2 regions of the Pseudomonas sp. LBUM1671 genome follow, and region 1 is predicted to be linked to the other one. Evidence: predicted binding sites of a transcription regulator. Region 1 holds the regulator's gene; the other holds the start of a gene.

The links. The regulator FliA, encoded in region 1, starts transcription of late flagellar genes. The targets are predictions, from matches to a motif close to CTAAAGTTTNNNNNNNNNNNGCCGNTAA.
Region 2: a site for FliA is predicted at 2,649-2,676, ahead of ACA060_RS00610 (methyl-accepting chemotaxis protein). Genes of this name have one in related genera too.

The regions. Positions count from the first base shown of each region.
Region 1 is NZ_CP166782.1:1,744,885-1,752,573, reverse strand. Features, by position in the region: gene ACA060_RS07900 (chemotaxis protein CheA) at 1-1,354, opposite strand, end outside; gene ACA060_RS07895 (protein phosphatase CheZ) at 1,408-2,196, opposite strand; gene ACA060_RS07890 (chemotaxis response regulator CheY) at 2,219-2,590, opposite strand; gene fliA (RNA polymerase sigma factor FliA) at 2,758-3,498, opposite strand; gene fleN (flagellar synthesis regulator FleN) at 3,495-4,325, opposite strand; gene flhF (flagellar biosynthesis GTPase FlhF) at 4,442-5,776, opposite strand; gene flhA (flagellar biosynthesis protein FlhA) at 5,788-7,689, opposite strand, start outside.
Region 2 is NZ_CP166782.1:117,550-125,238, reverse strand. Features, by position in the region: gene ACA060_RS00620 (amino acid adenylation domain-containing protein) at 1-17, shown strand, start outside; gene ACA060_RS00615 (SRPBCC family protein) at 40-507, shown strand; gene ACA060_RS00610 (methyl-accepting chemotaxis protein) at 653-2,533, opposite strand; partial or broken gene ACA060_RS00605 (FecR domain-containing protein) at 2,735-3,602, shown strand; rRNA gene rrf (5S ribosomal RNA) at 3,943-4,058, opposite strand; rRNA gene rrf (5S ribosomal RNA) at 4,166-4,281, opposite strand; rRNA gene ACA060_RS00590 (23S ribosomal RNA) at 4,455-7,346, opposite strand; tRNA gene ACA060_RS00585 (tRNA-Ala) at 7,597-7,672, opposite strand.

The DNA of each region.
Region 1 (7,689 bases):
TTTCTTCGCCGACCAGCTCCAGGTTGATCTCTTTCTTGAGCTGGCGAGCCAGGTCGCGAACCAGACGCGGGAAGCGCCCGAAGACTTTCTTGATCGGTTGCATCCGGGTCTTCATGACCGCGGTCTGCAGGTCGGCCGTGACCACGTCTAGGTTCGACACGGCCTTGGACATGGCTTCGTCGCCGCTGTTGAGGCCCAGACGGACCAGGCGGTTACGCACCAGAACCAGTTCGCCGACCATGTTCATGATTTCGTCGAGACGCGCGGTATCAACCCGCACGGTGGTCTCGGCTTCACTGGCCGGTTTTTCCGGTGGTGGCGCGGACGGTGCACGGGCTGGAGCCGGTGCAGCGGCAGCCGCTGGCTTCGGCGCTTCGGCTTTCGGCTCGGGCGCCTTGGCAACCGGTTTCGGCGCCGCAGCCTTGGCGGCTGGAGCAGCGACTGCTGCACCTGTGCCGACTTCGGTGAACTTGCCTTTGCCGTGCAATTCGTCGAGCAGCGACTCGAACTCGTGATCGGAGATCAGATCGCCACCAGCCGCTTTAGCGGTTGGCGCAGCCGGCGCAGGTACGGCGGCAATGGCCGATTCCAGCGCATCCACCGCAAAGTTGCCCTTGCCGTGCAGTTGATCGAGCAATGCTTCGAATTCGTCGTCGGTGATGTCAGAGCTGTCGCCTGCCGCTTTCGGGGCAGCCGGTGCAGCGGGCGCTGCCACTGCGTCGACAGCGAACTGGCCTTTGCCGTGCAGTTGATCGAGCAACGACTCGAACTCGGCATCGGTGATTTCGTCGCTGGCCGCAGAATCCGCAGCAGCCACTGGAGCAGCTGCCGGTGCTTCGGCTTGAGCCTTGACGGCGTTCAGCGAGTCCAGCAGTTGTTCGAATTCGTTATCGGTGATGTCGCCCGACTCTTCAGCGGCCGGTGCTTCGACCACTTCAGCCACCGGTGCAGCTTCATCAGCCGTTTGCGGCTCGGCCAGACGGGCCAGTGCCGCGAGCAATTCAGGCGTGGCAGCCGTGATCGGGCTGCGTTCGCGCACTTCGGTGAACATGCTGTTCACCGCGTCCAGCGCTTCGAGAACCACGTCCATCAGTTCCGAGTCGACGCGACGTTCACCCTTGCGCAGGATGTCGAACACGTTCTCGGCGATGTGACAGCACTCCACCAGCTCGTTGAGCTGGAGGAAGCCGGCGCCCCCTTTTACAGTGTGAAAACCGCGAAAAATTGCATTGAGCAAATCCGCATCATCCGGTCGGCTTTCCAGCTCGACCAGCTGTTCGGACAGTTGCTCTAGAATCTCGCCGGCCTCAACCAGGAAATCCTGAAGGATCTCTTCATCGGCGCCGAAGCTCATTAAGGGGGTGCTCCTGAGGTCTAAAAACCTAAAAAACCTAAAATGCTAAAACTCTAAAATCCTAGGCTGGATAACAAATCGTCCACATCGTCCTGACCGGACACAACGTCTTCTCTTTTATCGGCATGAATCTGCGGACCTTCACCCTGAGAGAGATGTTTTTGCGGATCTTTTTCAGCGAGCATCGCATCACGGTCATGTTCGATACCCGCAAAGCGGTCTACCTGGCTGGCCATGAGCACGAGCTTGAGCAAGTTGCTTTCAACTTCGGTGACCAATTGGGTTACGCGTTTGATCACTTGACCGGTGAGGTCCTGGTAATCCTGGGCCAGCAGAATGTCATTGAGGTTGCTCGACACCGTGCGATTGTCTTCGCTGCTGCGTGTCAGGAAACCGTCGACCCGCCGAGCCAGTTCGCGGAACTCTTCGGCTCCGACTTCGCGACGCATGAACCGACCCCAATCCGTGCTCAACGCCTGGGCTTCTTCGCTCAGGCTGTTGACCAGCGGCGTGGCGTTCTCCACCAGGTCCATGGTGCGGTTGGCGGCAGCCTCGGTCAGCTTGACCACATACCCCAGGCGCTCGGTGGCGTCCGTGATCTGCGACACTTCCTCGGCTTGCGGCATGTTCGGGTCAATCTGGAAATTGACGATCGCGCTATGCAGCTCGCGAGTGAGCTTGCCCACTTCCTGATACAGGCCGCGGTCACGGGTCTGATTGAGCTCATGGATCAGTTGCACGGCGTCGCCGAACCTGCCTTTTTCAAGGCTTTCGACCAGTTCGACCGCGTGTTTTTTCAGGGTCGATTCAAAATCGCCCAATGAAGATTCTTTATGCTCCATAGCTCCCCCGTGGCGCAGTGGATCAACCGATGCGTTCGAAAATCTTCTCGATTTTTTCTTTCAACGCCTGGGCCGTGAAGGGTTTGACCACATAGCCGTTAACACCGGCCTGGGCCGCTTCGATGATCTGCTCGCGCTTGGCTTCTGCAGTCACCATCAGCACTGGCAGGTGCTTGAGCTTTTCATCGGCGCGTACGTGACGCAGCAGATCGATACCGGTCATGCCAGGCATGTTCCAGTCCGTTACCAGAAAGTCGATGCTCCCGCTGTTGAGAACCGGAATGGCGGTAGTGCCATCGTCAGCCTCGACCGTGTTGGTGAACCCAAGGTCACGCAACAGGTTTTTTATGATCCGCCGCATCGTTGAGAAGTCATCAACGATGAGGATTTTCATGTTCTTGTCCAATTCGACCTCCAAGCAGTCTTAAACGCGCCCAGCACCTGGACGCGCCATTTCAATCAATCCGGCAATGCATTCGATGACTGTCTGGAGCACAACAGATCGCGACCGGTGCAGTTCAACACCCCACCGGCCTCGTTCGCAGTGTCCCCACACTGCCTTCAGCGCGCTCGCCACTCCCCCAAACGCCCCCGCAAACGGGCCGCGCACTGGCTATGTAACTGGCTGACCCGCGATTCGCTGACCCCCAGGACCTCACCGATTTCCTTGAGGTTCAGCTCTTCGTCGTAGTACAGCGCCAACACCAGTCGCTCACGCTCCGGCAAATTGGCAATCGCGTCCGCCAGCGCTGCCTGGAAGCGTTCATCTTCCAGATCGCGTGACGGCTCCAGATGTGCACTCGCGCCATCCTCGTGCAGCCCTTCGTGTTCGCCGTCCTGCAACAGATCGTCGAAACTGAATAACCGGCTGCCCAGGGTGTCGTTCAAAATCCCGTAATAATCATCGAGACTCAATTGGAGTTCGGCCGCAACCTCATGATCTTTAGCGTCACGACCGGTTTTAGCTTCAATCGAGCGAATTGCGTCGCTGACCATCCGGGTATTGCGGTGGACCGAACGTGGCGCCCAGTCCCCCTTGCGTACTTCATCGAGCATCGCGCCACGGATTCGAATGCCCGCGTACGTCTCGAAACTCGCGCCTTTGCTGGCGTCATATTTGGTCGATACTTCAAGCAGGCCAATCATCCCGGCCTGGATCAGGTCTTCAACCTGAACACTGGCCGGCAGACGGGCCAGCAAGTGGTAAGCAATGCGTTTGACCAGTGGCGCGTAACGCTCGATCAGCTCGTACTGCGCATCACGTGCCGACTTCTTGTAGAGGTTGTAGCCACTGGCTGTCATAGGACGGGTCCTGCGGTCTGTTGCACGAGGCGCTCGACGAAAAACTCCAGGTGCCCACGCGGGTTGGCAGGTAACGGCCAGGTGTCGACCTTCTGCGCGATTGCCTTGAACGCCAGGGCGCACTTGGAACGCGGGAAGGCTTCGTAGACGGCGCGCTGCTTCTGCACAGCCTTGCGCACGCTTTCGTCGTAAGGCACCGCGCCAACGTATTGTAGGGCGACGTCGAGGAAGCGGTCCGTGACCTTGGTCAACTTGGCGAACAGGTTGCGACCTTCCTGCGGGCTCTGGGCCATGTTGGCCAGGACGCGGAAGCGGTTCATGCCGTAGTCGCGGTTCAGCAGTTTGATCAACGCGTAGGCATCCGTGATCGAAGTCGGCTCGTCGCAGACCACCAGCAAAACTTCTTGCGCGGCGCGAACGAAACTGACTACCGAGTCACCAATGCCCGCAGCGGTGTCGATCACCAAGACGTCGAGGTTGTCGCCGATATCGCTGAAGGCCTGGATCAGGCCGGCGTGTTGGGCCGGGCTCAAATGAACCATGCTCTGCGTGCCGGACGCGGCCGGGACGATGCGGATACCGCCGGGGCCTTGCAACAGCACGTCGCGCAGCTCACAGCGGCCTTCGATCACGTCGGCCAGGGTACGTTTGGGTGTCAGCCCCAGCAGGACGTCGACGTTCGCCAGCCCCAGATCGGCGTCCAGCAGCATGACGCGCCGGCCGAGCTCAGCTAGAGCCAGGGACAAGTTCACTGACACGTTAGTCTTCCCGACGCCACCTTTGCCGCCGGTCACCGCGATCACCTGTACGGGATGCATGCTGCCCATGTTATTTCTTTACCTTGTCTTGCATAGACGGAGGCCACATTACTGGCTGCGCGTTCATCAACTGAACAATGCATGGCAGACCATCGATGTAGGTACAAAAACTGTTCATTAGTACCTCAGCCAACCTGCTTGGTCGGGCTGTGGTAAATATCAGCGAACATGTCAGCCATGGCTTCTTCGCTGGGTTCTTCCTGCATTTGCACGCTTACGGCGCGACTGACCAACTGATGACGACGCGGCAGATGCAAATCATCCGGAATACGCGGGCCATCGGTCAGGTAAGCCACCGGCAATTCATGACTGATCGCCAGGCTCAACACCTCGCCCAGACTTGCCGTTTCATCCAGTTTAGTCAGGATGCAGCCAGCTAGCCCGCAGCGCTTGTAACTGTGATAAGCGGCCGTTAGAACCTGTTTCTGGCTGGTGGTTGCGAGAACCAGATAATTTTTTGACTTGATGCCACGTCCAGCCAGGCTTTCGAGCTGCATGCGCAGGGCCGGATCACTGGCCTGAAGGCCCGCGGTATCGATCAGCACCACGCGTTTGCGCAACAAGGGATCCAGCGCCTGCACCAGCGATTGGCCCGGATCGACGTGAGTGACCGACACGTTGAGAATCCGGCCCAGGGTCTTCAATTGTTCCTGAGCACCGATACGGTAGCTGTCCATGCTCACCAGCGCGATGTTTTGCGCGCCGTATTTGAGCACGTAGCGGGCCGCGAGCTTGGCCAGGGTGGTGGTCTTGCCCATGCCGGCCGGGCCGACCATGGCAATCACGCCGCCCTCTTCCAGTGGCTCGACTTCCGGCGTGGCAATCATCCGCGCCAGGTGCGCCAGCAACATGCGCCAGGCCTGACGGGGCTCGTCAATGTCGGCAATCATCGCCAGCAAGTCGCGAGACAACGGGCCGGACAGGCCGATGCGTTGCAGGCGACGCCAGAGATTGGCCTGGGCCGGACGGCTGCCTTGCAGCTGATTCCAGGCCAGGGAGCCGAGTTGCACTTCCATCAGCTCGCGCAGGCTGTTGAGCTCGAAACGCATCGAATCGAAAGCCCGTGGGTCCACGCCGCCAGCAGCGGGTGCCGGGGCTGGAGCGGAACGACGAGGTTCGGCGTAGGTCGGTTCGATCAGCGGCTCGGCGGCGGTCAATGGCAGGCCGGCGAACAACTGGCGATTGGTGGTCTTGTCGCCTTCGGTCTCGCCTTCGCCACGCAGGCTCAATTCGGCCTGGGCGGTGACGATCCGCGACTGGGTCTTGCGCAGCTCATCCTCGAGTTCCATGTTCGGAACACGCGGGGCCAGCGCCGACAATTTGTAATCCAGGGCAGCCGTCAGCTCGACACCACCGGCGATCCGGCGATTGCCAATAATGGCGGCATCAGCGCCCAGCTCATCACGAACCAGTTTCATGGCCTGACGCATATCGGCGGCGAAAAAACGCTTAACTTGCATAAACCACTACCTCAGCCGTTGGGCCCTACTGTCGCAACGATGGTCACTTGCTTGTTGTCAGGTATTTCCTGATAAGCCAACACATGCAAACCCGGGACTGCCAGTCGGCCGAATCGCGAAAGCATCGCGCGAACCGGACCGGCCACCAGCAGAATCACCGGTTGACCTTGCATTTCCTGACGCTGCGCCGCATCGATCAACGAACGCTGCAGCTTTTCAGCCATGCTTGGCTCCAGCAGAACGCCCTCTTCCGAGCCTTGTCCTGCCTTCTGAAGACTATTGAGCAATATTTGTTCCAACCTTGGCTCCAGCGTGATAACTGGTAGCTCGGAGTCAGTGCCTACAATGCTTTGGACGATTGCGCGGGAAACGCCGACGCGCACCGCAGCCACCAAAGCGGCAGTATCTTGACTCTTGGCCGCATTGTTGGCGATGGCCTCGGCGATGCTGCGAATATCCCGCACGGGCACCTGTTCGGCCAACAACGCTTGAAGCACTTTGAGCAGCTGCGAGAGCGAAACCACCCCCGGCACCAGCTCTTCGGCCAGCTTCGGTGAGCTTTTGGCCAGCAATTGCATGAGTTGTTGGACTTCTTCGTGACCGATCAACTCGCTGGAGTGCTTGTACAGAATCTGGTTCAAGTGCGTCGCCACGACCGTGCTGGCATCCACGACGGTGTAACCAAGCGATTGTGCCTGGGCACGCTGGCTGATTTCGATCCACACCGCTTCCAGGCCAAAAGCCGGATCTTTGGCGGTTATGCCGTTGAGCGTGCCGTAGACTTGCCCCGGGTTGATCGCCAGTTCGCGATCCGGGTAAATCTCGGCTTCGGCCAGGATCACGCCCATCAGGGTCAGGCGGTAAGCACTCGGCGCCAGGTCGAGGTTGTCACGAATATGCACAGTCGGCATCAGGAAGCCCAGGTCCTGGGACAGCTTCTTGCGCACGCCCTTGATCCGCGCCAGCAACTGACCACCCTGGTTGCGATCCACCAGCGGAATCAGGCGATAGCCGACTTCCAGGCCGATCATGTCGATCGGCGTCACATCGTCCCAGCCCAGCTCCTTGGTTTCCATGGCACGGGCCGGCGATGGCAGCAGCTCTTGCTGACGCTTGACCTCTTGCAGGGCCTGAACCTTGACCACGTTCTGCTTCTTCCAGAACAGGTACGCACCACCGGCCGCCAACGCGGCCATGGACAGAAAGGAGAAGTGCGGCATGCCGGGCACCAGGCCCATCACCGCCATCAAACCGGCCGCCACGGCCAACGCTTTGGGCGAGGCGAACATCTGGCGATTGATTTGCTTGCCCATGTCTTCCGAACCGGACGCACGGGTCACCATGATCGCTGCAGCGGTCGATAACAGCAGTGATGGCAATTGCGCCACCAAACCGTCACCGATGGTCAGCAAGGCGTACACCCGGCCGGCGTCGCCAAAGGTCATGCCGTGCTGGAAGATACCGACCGCCATGCCGCCGATCAGGTTGATGAACAGAATCAGCAAACCGGCGATGGCGTCACCGCGCACGAATTTGCTGGCACCGTCCATTGAGCCGTAGAACTCGGCTTCCTGGGCCACTTCCACCCGGCGCAGTTTGGCCTGGTTCTGGTCGATCAGGCCGGCGTTCAAATCGGCGTCGATCGCCATTTGTTTACCGGGCATCGCATCGAGGGTGAAACGCGCGCTCACCTCGGAAATCCGCCCGGCACCCTTGGTCACCACGACGAAGTTGATGATCATCAAGATCGCGAAGACCACGATACCAACCACGTAGTTACCGCCGATCACCACCTCGCCGAAGGCCTGGATTACCTTACCGGCGGAAGCGTGACCGTCCTGTCCGTGAAGCATCACCACCCGGGTGGATGCCACGTTCAGCGCCAGTCGCAACAGCGTCGCCACCAGCAGAAT
Region 2 (7,689 bases), 1.6 Mb from region 1:
AAATCAATTTCATCTGATTCACTCAACCGGAGCAAAACCATGAAAACCCTGCAACCCGATACCCTGATCAAAAACCCTGAAGGCTGCCACGTCGTGTCTTCGGTGGAAGTGCCGGCGGATGCCATGCAGGTCTGGGCGGTGGTCGGCAACTTTGCCGGATTCGATCAATTCATTCCGGCGCTGTCGCACATCGAGATGACAGGCGAAGGCGAGTCGTCGCTGCGCAAGAAATTCTTCAAGGATGGCAACCTGGTGGTCGAGCAACTCAACTCGCGGGATGACCAGGCATTGAACATGACGTGGACCACGATTTACAACACGCTGGGCGTGGCCAATCTGTGGGCGGCGATGAGTGTTGAACCGTTGGGTGCGAGCAAGTCGCGAGCGACCTGGACCATTATTGCCGAACCGGCACAGGGGGGTGATGAGGCGCTGCCGGGGTTCAAGGATTTTGTGCAGGGGTTTGCGGATGATGCGATGAACAATGTATTGAAGCTGTTTGTGTAGGGCTTTGGTTAAGCGGTGATTGTTGTACCGCTTTCGCGAGCAAGCCCGCTCCCACAGGTTGACCGATTTCCTTCTGAAGGAATGCGGTCGAATGTGGGAGCGGGCTTGCTCGCGAAGAACGATAACGTGGTAGAACGGGCCTTGATCAGATCTTGAAGCTATCCACCAACTGCTTCAACCGGTTCGCCTGCAACGACAACGCATCGCAATCCTTCAACGTTTCATTGAGGTTCGCCACGCTCTGCTGGTTCAGCAAGTTGATTTGGTTGACGTCGACGTTGAGGGTTTCCACCACCGCCGTCTGCTCTTCGGTCGCCGCAGCCACCGACTGGTTCATGCCGTCGATTTCGCCGATGCGCTGGGTCACGCTGACCAGTCGCAGGCCAGCCTGGTTCGCCACTTCGACGCTCTCTTCGCTGGAAACCTGACTCGCGTTCATGGTGGTCACCGCTTCGCGAGAACCGATCTGCAGCGAGGTGATCATCTTGTGGATCTCTTCCGCCGACTCTTGCGTGCGATGCGCCAGATTGCGCACCTCATCCGCCACCACCGCAAAACCACGGCCGGCTTCACCGGCACGTGCCGCTTCGATGGCGGCGTTGAGCGCGAGCAAGTTGGTCTGCTGGGAGATGCCTTTGATCACATCAAGAATGTGCCCGATGTTGTCAGTGCTGGCGTTCAGGGTTTCGATCTGGGTGCAGGACAGGCTGATTTTCTGCGACAGCTCGGTCATGGCCAGGATAGTTTTCTCCACCACCTGACGACCATCGTCCGCCTGCTCGCTCGCGCCGCTGGCATGCTGCGAAGCATCGGCAGCATTGCGCGCGATTTCCTGAGTGGCGGCACCCAGTTGGTTGATCGCCGCCGCCACGCTGTTGGTGCGTGCGCTTTGTTCGTCGGAACCGACGATCGAGGCGTTGGACGATGCCATCACTCGTTGCGACAAATCGTGGACCTGACGGGTCGCCGAGGACACTTCGGAAATGGAGGCGTGAATCCGCTCCACGAACTGGTTGAACGAACCGCCCAACTCACCGAACTCGTCTTTGCTTTCCACGGCCAGACGACGGGTCAGGTCGCCTTCACCTTGGGCGATGTCCTGCATCGCGCGGCCCATGGTGGTCAGGGGACGCATCAGCACGTTGATCAGCAGGCTCAGCAGCACGGCAATAACGCTCACGGCGATGAACATTGCGATCAGCGCGGAGGTGCGGAATTGGCTCAGTGGTGCGTAGGCCTTGTCCTTATCGATTGACAGACCGATGTACCACTCGGCATTTGGCAAACCGCTCACCGGGGTGAACGAGAGGATGCGGTCCTGATTGTTCAGGGTGACGTCCTGATTGCCCTTCTCGATGCGCACGCCAGCGTTCGGGTAAATGTCTTTCAGGTTTTTCATCACCTGGTCTTTGTCCGGGCTGACGATCACCTGACCGTCGGCGCTGACCAGGAACGCGTGGCCGATGCCACCGAAGTCCACCGAGTTGATGATCTTCACCAGGGTTTCCAGGCTCAGGTCACCGCCGACTACGCCGAGCAATTCACCGTTCTTTTTCACCGGCATGGCGATAGTCACCACCAAGCCACCGACCGCTGCCATGTACGGCGGCGTCAGCATGGTTTTGTCGGCAGCCACGGCTTGTTTGTACCAGGGACGCTGACGCGGATCGTAACCGTCCGGCATCTTCGCGTCGGGGCGTTGGGTGAACACGCCATTGGCTTGGCCAACGTAGGTGAACTGGAAGTTCGAGGTGAAGGCCGGCTGATCAACCAGGCCTGGAAGGTCCGCGTTGGCGCCTTGGTGAGCGACGTTCTGTGCGAGGTTTTCCAGGACCAGCACACGACCGCTCATCCAGTTCTGCACGCTGCTGGCGGTCAGGTCGCCGGCCTGCTGGACGGAGGACTCGAGGTTTTGCCGGATGGTGTTTCGCTGCAGATAGTCGTTGTACAAAGTGAACAACGCAAAAGCCAGCACCACGACGCCGGAGGCGGCCAGAAGGATTTTATGGCTGAATTTGAGATTCATTTCATGGGACTTCTTATGCAAAAAGTGGGGATGCGTTCCAGGTGCAACATTCCATGTAACAGCGCAGGCGGTATTCTTCGGCCGCGCTACTTTGGTGCACGCATGTCTCCCCAGTCTGTCGGCACCAGTCGGAGAAATCTTAGGGGTTTGTATGAAATGCCCGACATTCCCGCCGAACGGCGTGCCGTCTTGCGCGCGTAGCATTTGGAACACGAACTGGGGTGGCAGCGCGTGCAGTCCCTGCAAGCCGAGCTGAGCAGCAATCCGCGCGTCGTACCCGGTGCTCAAATCCCCTTCAACACCCTGGAAAACAGCGCCCAGGGATTGGGACGACGACAGGCTCTGAAGCTGTTGTCAGGTGCGTTGCTGGTAGGTTCGGCGGCATGGCTGGGAAAGGATGCGGTGGGTTGGCAACAGCGGACCGCCGACTAGTCACCGCCAAGGGGGAGCGACGGGGTTCCAATTGCCCGACGGCACCCGACTGGAGCTCGACACCGTCTGCGCGGTGGATCTCGATTACGCCGCGCAGCAACGGCTAATCAAACTGACGCGCGGCAAAATCATCGTGACCTGCGGCGGGATCGACGAAGCGTCTCCATTTGATCCACCGTTGCGTGTGTAAAGTGGTCACGCGGTGTATGAAGGCGTGGGCGCGCGGTTCATCCTGCGTCAGAACGATGACTGCACACGGCTCAGTGTCACCAGCGGCATCGTCGCGATTCATTCGCCACGGGTCGCTGAGGGTGAGCCGATTCGGAGGCAGGCCGGGCAGAGTTATTTAACCGACCACCACCAGGCGAAAGTGGCGGCGCCGCTGGATATGGATGCCGGCGCGTGGGTCGATGGCTTGATCGTCACTCGCAACATGCGCCTGAGGGAATTCCTCAATGAGGTCGCACGCTACCGGCACGGTTATCTGACGTGCTCATCGGACATTGCCGACTTGCGACTGTCCGGAGTCTTCCGCCTGGATAGCACCGATAAGCAGATGGCCATTCTGCCGCAAACCCTGCCCGTGCAGTTGCGCTATCGCACTCGCTGGTGGGTGACGCTGGAGCGGCAAGTCTGAATTATTTGTGGCGGGTTTTTCGTACAAGCCCGGCTTAGTCAATATGCGCGCCATCGGTAAGAATCTTCCTTGTCTCACTCCGGACACCTGCATTTCACGCCACGCCGTTCGCGCGGCGCTGTTCTCTACCACGCTGGGTGTCGACTTGTTGCCAACCGGCGCAAACTAGCGGGTGTCAGTCACCGGGTGTGCAGGGCGACTGTTCGGTCGATCAGGCGCTGAATCATTTGCTCAGTGCTTCGGGCCTGGAGGCCGTGAGCCAGTCTGGGGTAAAGCTTTTGGGGCTCCCAGAAAGACAAAACCCCTGTCTGCGTTAGCAGACAGGGGTTTCGGAATTCAATCTTGACGATGACCTACTCTCACATGGGGAAACCCCACACTACCATCGGCGATGCATCGTTTCACTGCTGAGTTCGGGATGGGATCAGGTGGTTCCAATGCTCTATGGTCGTCAAGAAATTCTGTGACCAGCCCATTACAGTCGTAACGTGCCAGCAAAATTGGTGACTTCTACTAAAACAAAACCCCTACCTGCATACGCAGATAGGGGTTTCGGAATTTAATCTTGACGATGACCTACTCTCACATGGGGAAACCCCACACTACCATCGGCGATGCATCGTTTCACTGCTGAGTTCGGGATGGGATCAGGTGGTTCCAATGCTCTATGGTCGTCAAGAAATTCGGTAGCCAGGTCATGGGCCCTTGCGGGTTCACGCTCCAGCGAATGGGTATGTGACAGCTTGGTGTTTTGTGAGTATCTCGAACTTTCGGTTCGTTTCGTCTTCACACACCGCAATCTGGTGCTCTTTCGCCTTTGGGCTCGAAGCAAGCAAATTGCTTGGGTGTTATATGGTCAAGCCTCACGGGCAATTAGTATTGGTTAGCTCAACGCCTCACAGCGCTTACACACCCAACCTATCAACGTCGTAGTCTTCGACGGCCCTTCAGGGGACTCAAGGTCCCAGTGAGATCTCATCTTGAGGCTAGTTTCCCGCTTAGATGCTTTCAGCGGTTATCTATTCCGAACATAGCTACCCGGCAATGCCACTGGCGTGACAACCGGAACACCAGAGGTTCGTCCACTCCGGTCCTCTCGTACTAGGAGCAGCCCCTCTCAAATCTCAAACGTCCACGGCAGATAGGGACCGAACTGTCTCACGACGTTCTAAACCCAGCTCGCGTACCACTTTAAATGGCGAACAGCCATACCCTTGGGACCGGCTTCAGCCCCAGGATGTGATGAGCCGACATCGAGGTGCCAAACACCGCCGTCGATATGAACTCTTGGGCGGTATCAGCCTGTTATCCCCGGAGTACCTTTTATCCGTTGAGCGATGGCCCTTCCATACAGAACCACCGGATCACTAAGACCTACTTTCGTACCTGCTCGACGTGTCTGTCTCGCAGTCAAGCGCGCTTTTGCCTTTATACTCTACGACCGATTTCCGACCGGTCTGAGCGCACCTTCGTACTCCTCCGTTACTCTTTAGGAGGAGACCGCCCCAGTCAAACTACCCACCATACACTGTCCTCGATCCGGATAACGGACCTGAGTTAGAACCTCAAAGTTGCCAGGGTGGTATTTCAAGGTTGGCTCCACGCGAACTGGCGTCCACGCTTCAAAGCCTCCCACCTATCCTACACAAGCAAATTCAAAGTCCAGTGCAAAGCTATAGTAAAGGTTCACGGGGTCTTTCCGTCTAGCCGCGGATACACTGCATCTTCACAGCGATTTCAATTTCACTGAGTCTCGGGTGGAGACAGCGCCGCCATCGTTACGCCATTCGTGCAGGTCGGAACTTACCCGACAAGGAATTTCGCTACCTTAGGACCGTTATAGTTACGGCCGCCGTTTACCGGGGCTTCGATCAAGAGCTTCGCGTTAGCTAACCCCATCAATTAACCTTCCGGCACCGGGCAGGCGTCACACCCTATACGTCCACTTTCGTGTTTGCAGAGTGCTGTGTTTTTAATAAACAGTCGCAGCGGCCTGGTATCTTCGACCGGCATGGGCTTACGCAGTAAATGCTTCACCCTCACCGGCGCACCTTCTCCCGAAGTTACGGTGCCATTTTGCCTAGTTCCTTCACCCGAGTTCTCTCAAGCGCCTTGGTATTCTCTACCCAACCACCTGTGTCGGTTTGGGGTACGGTTCCTGGTTACCTGAAGCTTAGAAGCTTTTCTTGGAAGCATGGCATCAACCACTTCGTGTTCTAAAAGAACACTCGTCATCAGCTCTCGGCCTTAGAATCCCGGATTTACCTAAGATTCCAGCCTACCACCTTAAACTTGGACAACCAACGCCAAGCTGGCCTAGCCTTCTCCGTCCCTCCATCGCAATAACCAGAAGTACAGGAATATTAACCTGTTTTCCATCGACTACGCTTTTCAGCCTCGCCTTAGGGACCGACTAACCCTGCGTCGATTAACGTTGCGCAGGAAACCTTGGTCTTTCGGCGTGGGTGTTTTTCACACCCATTGTCGTTACTCATGTCAGCATTCGCACTTCTGATACCTCCAGCAAGCTTCTCAACTCACCTTCACAGGCTTACAGAACGCTCCTCTACCGCATCACCTAAGTGATACCCGTAGCTTCGGTGTATGGTTTGAGCCCCGTTACATCTTCCGCGCAGGCCGACTCGACTAGTGAGCTATTACGCTTTCTTTAAAGGGTGGCTGCTTCTAAGCCAACCTCCTAGCTGTCTAAGCCTTCCCACATCGTTTCCCACTTAACCATAACTTTGGGACCTTAGCTGACGGTCTGGGTTGTTTCCCTTTTCACGACGGACGTTAGCACCCGCCGTGTGTCTCCCATGCTCGGCACTTGTAGGTATTCGGAGTTTGCATCGGTTTGGTAAGTCGGGATGACCCCCTAGCCGAAACAGTGCTCTACCCCCTACAGTGATACATGAGGCGCTACCTAAATAGCTTTCGAGGAGAACCAGCTATCTCCGAGCTTGATTAGCCTTTCACTCCGATCCACAGGTCATCCGCTAACTTTTCAACGGTAGTCGGTTCGGTCCTCCAGTTAGTGTTACCCAACCTTCAACCTGCCCATGGATAGATCGCCCGGTTTCGGGTCTATTCCCAGCGACTAGACGCCCTATTAAGACTCGCTTTCGCTACGCCTCCCCTATTCGGTTAAGCTCGCCACTGAAAATAAGTCGCTGACCCATTATACAAAAGGTACGCAGTCACCCAACAAAGTGGGCTCCCACTGCTTGTACGCATACGGTTTCAGGATCTATTTCACTCCCCTCTCCGGGGTTCTTTTCGCCTTTCCCTCACGGTACTAGTTCACTATCGGTCAGTCAGTAGTATTTAGCCTTGGAGGATGGTCCCCCCATATTCAGACAAAGTTTCTCGTGCTCCGTCCTACTCGATTTCATGACTAAGAGATTTTCGCGTACAGGGCTATCACCCACTATGGCCGCACTTTCCAGAGCGTTCCGCTAATCTCAAAGCCACTTAAGGGCTAGTCCCCGTTCGCTCGCCACTACTAAGGGAATCTCGGTTGATTTCTTTTCCTCAGGGTACTTAGATGTTTCAGTTCCCCTGGTTCGCCTCTTAAGCCTATGTATTCAGCTTAAGATAACCATCTTATGATGGCTGGGTTCCCCCATTCAGACATCTCCGGATCAAAGTCTGTTTGCCGACTCCCCGAAGCTTTTCGCAGGCTACCACGTCTTTCATCGCCTCTGACTGCCAAGGCATCCACCGTATGCGCTTCTTCACTTGACCATATAACCCCAAGCAATCTGGTTATACTGTGAAGACGACATTCGCCGAAAATTCGATAATACTCAATTAAGAGCAACTCACAAATTTTACCTTAGCCTGATCCGTTACCAGTGAAAGTAACGTTCAGTCTATCTTTCTATCACATACCCAAATTTTTAAAGAACGATCTAATCCAAAGACTAGAAATCAACATTCACCATCATCACAATGGAATGCTCATTTCTAAGCTTTCAACAAACAGAAGCAGTAGTGGTGGAGCCAAACGGGATCGAACCGTTGACCTCCTGCGTGCAAGGCAGGCGCTCTCCCAGCTGAGCTATGGCCCCGTATTTCTACAGGTTCC